Hydrogenispora ethanolica: one gene and its partner. The protein of the gene in region 1 binds, or shares a complex with, the protein of each later gene. Links are inferred from orthologs where the notes say so. Each region holds a gene or a part of one and is shown in the gene's direction. Other genes may lie near its edges. The genes, in order: secA and secY.

Region 1 (3,496 bases):
TTCAGTGGCCTCTCATAGACCGGGTTATTTTTTTACGAAGGGAACTGTCAGGGGGAACGATTCGGCGATTCTCAAAGAAACATGGAATTGATGCGTAAAGCATCCGATAGTGAGAAAAATAAATGGTAGATAAGTTCATCTTATCCAGCGAGGAAAAGATGTCGCGAAATTGTTCCGAATATGGAGTGCGATAGATATAGAATCATCCGATATAGAATGATCCGACCAGCTTTTGTTGATTTGTTTTTCCAATTCCAAAATGGTATAATATTACGGTAAAATTTTTTGGGCACTCTTGCCAATGATTTACGTTATTTTAAGCAATGTCTGATGATGAGGTGGAGCAATGGTGAAATTTCTTTCCGAATTATGGGATACCAATCTGCGCGAGGTAAAAAGGTTGCAGCGGAAGGTTGAGCAGATCAACGCGCTGGAATCGCAGTTTTCCCAGTTGGACGATAATGCGCTGCGGGCGAAAACCATAGCGTATCGGGAACGGTATGCCAAAGGGGAAACGCTGGACGATTTGCTTCCGGAGGCTTTTGCGACGGTGCGAGAAGCGGCCCGGCGGGTGCTTGGTCAACGCCATTATGATGTGCAGCTGATGGGCGGTATGGTGCTTCATGAAGGAAAGATAGCCGAAATGAAGACCGGTGAAGGAAAGACGCTGGTCGCCACCTTGCCGGTTTATTTAAATGCTTTGAGTGGCAAGGGCGTTCACGTCGTTACGGTGAATGATTACTTAGCCAAGCGGGACAGCGAATGGATGGGGAAGGTTTACCGTTTTTTAGGGCTTTCAGTCGGCGTCATCCTGCATCATTTGAACTCCGATGAGCGGCGCATCGCCTATAATTCCGACATTACCTATGGAACCAACAATGAGTTCGGTTTCGATTACCTTCGCGATAATATGGCTTTTACCGTGGCTGATATGGTGCAACGGGAGTTGAATTACGCTATCGTCGATGAAGTGGACAGTATTTTAATTGATGAGGCGCGGACGCCGTTGATTATCTCCGGTCAAGCGGAGGAGTCCACCGAATTATACTATAAATTCGCCCAGGTTGTCCCGAAACTGCGTCGTGATGAGGATTATACCATCGATGAGAAAGCCAGGACCGTGGCGGTCACCGAAGAAGGTGTCGCCAAAGTCGAGCAGATTTTGCACGTTGAAAATCTTTATGACGACGCCAATACCCATCTGGTGCATCACTTGAACCAGGCTTTGCGCGCCAAGGAACTGATGAAGCGGGACCGAGATTACGTGGTCAAGGACGGCGAAGTCATTATCGTAGACGAGTTTACCGGACGCCTGATGTTTGGGCGCCGTTACAGCGAGGGTTTGCATCAGGCAATCGAGGCCAAGGAGAATGTCAAGATCGAAAACGAGAGTCAGACCTTGGCGACGATCACCTTCCAAAATTATTTCCGCATGTATAAGAAGCTGGCAGGCATGACCGGAACTGCGGAAACAGAAGAAGCCGAGTTCCGGAAGATTTATAATTTGCCGGTCATCGTCATCCCGACCAATGTGCCCATGGTGCGGGCCGACCATCCGGATGTAGTTTATAAAACCGAAAAATCCAAATTTAACGCCGTGGTGGACGAGATTGCCGAAATTCATCAGACCGGCCGGCCGATTCTGGTCGGCACCATTTCGATTGAAAAATCCGAAGAGCTCAGCAATATGCTCAAACGGCGCGGCATACCCCACCAAGTCTTAAACGCCAAATATCATGAGAAGGAAGCGGAGATTATTGCGCAGGCCGGCCGGTCCGGGACGGTAACCATCGCCACCAATATGGCGGGCCGTGGAACCGATATTGTGCTTGGAGGGAATACCGAATTCCTGGCCCGAGACTTACTTCATTCCCGTGGCATCGAATATCAGGAGGCTACGCCGGAAGAGTATCAGTTGGCTTTGTCCGAAGCAAAACAGGCAACCCGGGAAGATCATGAAAAAGTGGTGACTCTGGGTGGGCTGCATATCATCGGTACCGAGCGGCATGAAAGCCGCCGTATCGACAACCAGCTGCGCGGCCGTTCCGGACGGCAGGGCGACCCCGGTTCATCCCGGTTTTTCGTGGCGATGGAAGACGATCTGATGCGTCTTTTCGGGGGCGAGATGATCTCCGGCTGGATGGAGAAACTGGGCTGGTCCGAAGATATGCCCATTGAGCACTCGGCAATCGCCAAAAGAATCGAAGCTGCCCAGCGGAAGGTGGAGGCCCGCAATTTTGAAATCCGGAAACATGTTCTGGATTATGACGATGTGCTGAATAAGCAGCGCGAGATCATCTACGAGTTGCGCAAAATGTTGCTGCTCGGCGAGGATGTTCATGAGAAAGTGATCAGTATGTTCGGCGACGTGACCGATCACTTGCTGGAAGTCTACGCCAATGAAAAAATTATTCCTGAAGAATGGGATCTCGAAGGTTTATTGCAGGCGGTTTACGGCACGTTTCTACCGCCGCAAGCCATTGAACTTTCCGATATTGATCGTTTGAACCACAGTGAACTCCGGGAAGCCATTTTGGATAAGGCGATGGAGTACTATCAAGCGAAAGAGACGGAGATCGGCGCCGAGCATTTACGGGAGATCGAGCGTTTCGTGATGCTGCGGACGATTGACGTGAAATGGATGGATCATCTGGAAGCGATGGATGGCTTGAAAGAAGGGATCGGCCTTCGGGCGTATGCCCAGAATGATCCGCTGGTTGCTTATAAAATTGAAGCTTATCAGATGTTCAAAGAGATGCGCGATACCATTAACGAAGAAGTCGTCCGCGAATTAGCCAAATTCCAAGTCGTTTCCGAAGAAAGACTGGTCCAGCGCCCGAAAGTGAGGAATATCTCCACCAATCTGGACGAGGACGGCGCTCAGGCGGTTCATCAAAGAGTTACCGGTAAGAAAGTTGGCAGGAATGATCCGTGCCCGTGCGGCAGCGGCAAAAAGTATAAAAAATGTTGCGGCCAGGCCAACGGGTAATAAGGTTTGCATTCCACTCAGCAGTAATAGTATAATATCGACGAAGCTTCTTCAAGCGATGGAAAGAAGACAACATTTTTATGACAGGGTGGTTAATCATGATCGAAGTAAGCGAACTACGGGCCAGGCTGTCCGATATGAAGGAAAGAATTCACCAGCTCAGGGGGTATCTTTGATTTAGCTCAAAAGCAAGAACGGATTGCAGAGTTAAGCGAGATCTCCTCGGCCCCGGATTTTTGGGACGATCCGAATGCCGCGCAGAAAATTCTGCAGGAGTTGACCAATCTTAAGAATCATGTCGAAAAAATTGAAACCCAAGAAAGACAGGAAGCGGAATTAACGGGCCTTCTGGAGATGGCCGTTGCCGAGGATGAAGAGGATTTGTTTCCGGAAATCGCGGGCGGCATAGAGGAGTTGGAAAAAGCCGTCGCCGCAATGGAGCTTTCAACCATGCTGGGCGGCGAATTCGATCGTTTCAATGTGTATCTGACAATTCATCCTGGAGCA
Region 2 (3,244 bases), on another replicon or contig:
TTCTTCCAATGCCTTGAATATGGTAAACGCCACCATGACCGGCTTGAAAGAATTGAAGCGGCCGGAGCAAGTCGCGGAAATCCGTGGTAAAGCTTTAAATGAGATCCTCGGTTAGGAGGGGAATTTACCAATGTCAAATGACCAAAACAGCAAAATGATTCAGGTGACTTGGAAACAAAGCGCCATTGGCCGTGCGAAAGTTCAAAAGGCTACGATTAAGGCTTTGGGCTTTACAAAGTTAAACCAAACTGTCACGAAGGAAGATAACCCGGCTATCCGGGGAATGATTAAAAAAGTTCACCATTTAGTAGAAGTTAAAGAGGCCTAGGGGGTGTCTTCTCATGAAATTATTTGAACTTCAGCCGGCGGAAGGTGCGAAAAAAGCTCCCAAAAGAGTCGGCCGAGGCATAGGCTCCGGTATGGGTAAGACCTCTACCAAAGGACATAAGGGTGCCAAAGCCCGTTCTGGTGGAGGAAAAGGACCAGCCTTCGAGGGTGGCCAGACTCCTTTACAACGGAGATTACCGAAACGAGGCTTCACCAATCATTTTCGGCATGAGTGGATTGAAGTTTCATTGGAGAAATTGAACCGATTTGAAAATGGAACCGAAGTAACTCCTGAACTGCTTTTGGAAACAGGCGTTATCAAACAACTCGGGGATGGCATTAAGGTTCTTGGCAACGGCGAGCTTACAAAAAGTCTTACCGTGAAAAGCAATAGTTTTAGTAAATCAGCAATTGAAAAAATCGAAAAAGCCGGTGGCAAAACAGAGGTGATTTAGTTGCTGGAAGCTATTCGAACCGCCTTTAAACTCCCGGACTTACGGAAAAAGATTATATGGACCCTGGTATTGCTCGGCATTTTCCGGATCGGCACCTTGATTCCGGTGCCGGGCCCTTGGAATGCTAAGGCTTTGGAACAGCTTTTCGGGGGGAATAATAATCTTTTCGGCTTGTTGGACCTCTTGGCAGGCGGCGCATTACGGAAAATGTCCGTATTCGCAATGAGTGTTAACCCTTACATTACGTCTTCAATCATTGTTCAGCTCTTGACGATGGTAATACCACAACTAGAGGCTCTTTCCAAAGAAGGAGTCGAAGGACGTAAGGTTATCAATCAGTATGTTCGGTATGGCACGGTTTTGCTTGCAATTATTCAAGGTTCGGCGATGGCTTTCGGTCTTCGTTCAGCAATGAACAGCCCGACAATATGGGATTTTGTATTAATCATCTCTACTCTGACCGCTGGTTCGGTCTTTCTAATGTGGCTGGGGGAAGTTATCTCCGAGCGGGGTATCGGTAACGGAATTTCGTTGTTGATCTTCGGCGGTATTGTGGCGCGGATTATTCCGAGTTCGATCAGTACGCTTACCACGGTAGGCAGCAAGGGAGTAGGCACTTCGGCCTTCAGTATCGTTGCTTTCCTGGTGTTGGCGGTTTTAATCGTGGCGGGAGTCGTCTTTGTTACCCAAGGTGAGCGAAAAATTCCGGTTCAGTATGCAAAACGGGTTGTCGGCCGCAAAATGTATGGCGGAGGTTCCACCTATCTTCCAATGCGGGTGAATCAGGCCGGTGTTATTCCGATCATCTTTGCTTCTTCCATCCTGGCCTTTCCGCCGACCATCGCGCAATTTTTGGCGCCGACGAATTGGCTATACAAATTTTTGAATCTGTTTTCGCCCGGACGCGGAATCTATCTCTTCTTATATGCCTTATTTATCTTTGTTTTCACTTATTTTTATACGGCTGTTACCTTCAATCCTTTGGAAGTATCCAATAATATGAAGAAATATGGCGGATTTATTCCGGGAATACGCCCCGGCAAGCCGACAGCTGAATATTTAGACCGTGTTTTGACAAGAATTACTTTGGCTGGAGCTCTTTTCCTCACGGTAGTGGCGATATTGCCGTATTTGATGAATTTCATCCCTGGTTTTCGTGGCCTTTCGGTTCAATTCGGCGGAACCGCTTTGCTGATTGCCGTCGGCGTGGCCATCGACACGATGAAACAGATTGAAGCGCAACTGATTATGCGGCAGTATGAAGGATTCTTAAAATAAGGAGACTGGTGCCATGAATCTGATCTTACTTGGACCTCCTGGAGCTGGGAAAGGGACTCAGGCGGAATTGCTCGTCAAACGCTTTGCTGTCCCTCATATTTCCACCGGCGATATTTTCCGGGCGGCAGTCAAGGAGGGCACTCCATTAGGGGTTGAAGCCAAGCGGTATATGGACAGTGGCCAACTGGTTCCGGATGAAGTCGTAGTGGGTATTGTGAAGGAACGGTTGCTGAAGAGCGATTGTGAAAAGGGTTTCCTTTTGGATGGCTTTCCGAGGACCGTTCCCCAAGCCAATGCTTTGGACGGGTTTTTGACAGAAAACGGCCGGCAAATTACGGCAGTCATCAATATCGATGTGGATTTTGAAGTTCTATTGAAACGATTGACGGGCCGGCGTGTCTGCCGCAATTGCGCTGCGGTTTATCATATTGAGACGAAACGCTCCAAGGTAGAGACGGTCTGCGACAAGTGCGGCGGTGAAGTGTATCAACGCGCCGACGACACTCCGGAAACTGTCAGTAAGCGATTGCAAGTATATCAGGAGCAGACCGAACCGCTTATTCGGTATTATGAGGCAAAGAATTTATTGCTCACCTTCGATGGGCAAAAATCCATACCGGATGTTTTTGAGGAGATCTGCCGGGCATTGGAGGGCAAAAAATAATGATCATTCTCAAATCTCCCCGTGAGATCGCCGTCATGAGAACTGCTGGTAGTATCGTAGCAGCAGTTCTCACCGAATTAAGAAATATGGCGGCACCGGGAGTGAGATTGATTGAGTTGGACCGGAAAGCTGAGTCTTTAACCCGCGCTTATCACGCCAAACCGGCGTTTAAAGGGTACAATGGTTTTCCCGCTTCGATCTGCGCCTCGGTCAACGAGGAGGTTGTTCACGGGATTCCCGGCAACCGGGCCTTAAAAGAAGGGGATATCATTGGAATCGATTTTGGAGTCATTTATCAGGATTTTTGCGCCGATTCAGCGATTACGGTTCCGATAGGTTCAATTTCCCAAGAGCACGAAAAATTGCTTCGGGTAACCCAAGAGGCATTGTTCTTAGGAATTCAGCAAGCTAAAGCAGGAAATCGTCTGTTTGATATATCGAGAGCCATTCAAAATCACGTCGAAGCCAATGATTTTTCGGTGGTTCGCGATTTTGTCGGCCACGGGATTGGGCGGAAAAT

The links.
Region 2: the proteins of secA (region 1) and secY are in contact, whole or in part, in a crystal structure (PDB 3DIN), measured with the Thermotoga maritima proteins. The link is inferred for Hydrogenispora ethanolica from one-to-one orthologs. Residues at the interface, in WP_004082002.1 of Thermotoga maritima: Glu261, Ala262, Arg263, Lys300, Ala301, Arg302, Thr303, Ile304, Ile305, Leu323, Tyr324, Asp325, Pro326, Val329, Ser330, Tyr333, Ile336, Lys340, Phe345, Val349, Glu363, Phe364, Tyr374, Ser375, Gly376, Gly377, Glu393, Ile395, Thr482, Ser483; in WP_004081795.1 of Thermotoga maritima: Glu108, Gly109, Glu110, Glu111, Ala236, Glu237, Arg238, Arg239, Ile240, Thr241, Ile242, Gln243, Tyr244, Ala245, Arg246, Arg247, Val248, Thr249, Gly250, Arg251, Arg252, Val253, Tyr254, Gly256, Ala257, Ser258, Thr259, Tyr260, Leu261, Pro262.

The regions. Positions count from the first base shown.
Region 1 is NZ_SLUN01000059.1:21,160-24,655, reverse strand. Bases 17-3,189 are described here. They hold secA (preprotein translocase subunit SecA), read left to right. Parts: upstream 17-346; coding sequence 347-2,989; downstream 2,990-3,189. UniProt on the Escherichia coli protein: Required for protein export, interacts with the SecYEG preprotein conducting channel.
Region 2 is NZ_SLUN01000015.1:8,550-11,793, forward strand. What follows is about bases 1-2,921. They hold secY (preprotein translocase subunit SecY), read left to right. Parts: upstream 1-782; coding sequence 783-2,060; downstream 2,061-2,921. Other genes in these bases: rpsE (30S ribosomal protein S5), read left to right, coding at 1-115; rpmD (50S ribosomal protein L30), read left to right, coding at 155-328; rplO (50S ribosomal protein L15), read left to right, coding at 342-782; EDC14_RS12940 (adenylate kinase), read left to right, coding at 2,074-2,724; map (type I methionyl aminopeptidase), read left to right, coding at 2,724-2,921. Also shown: more of map, read left to right, coding at 2,922-3,244. UniProt on the Escherichia coli protein: The central subunit of the protein translocation channel SecYEG. Consists of two halves formed by TMs 1-5 and 6-10.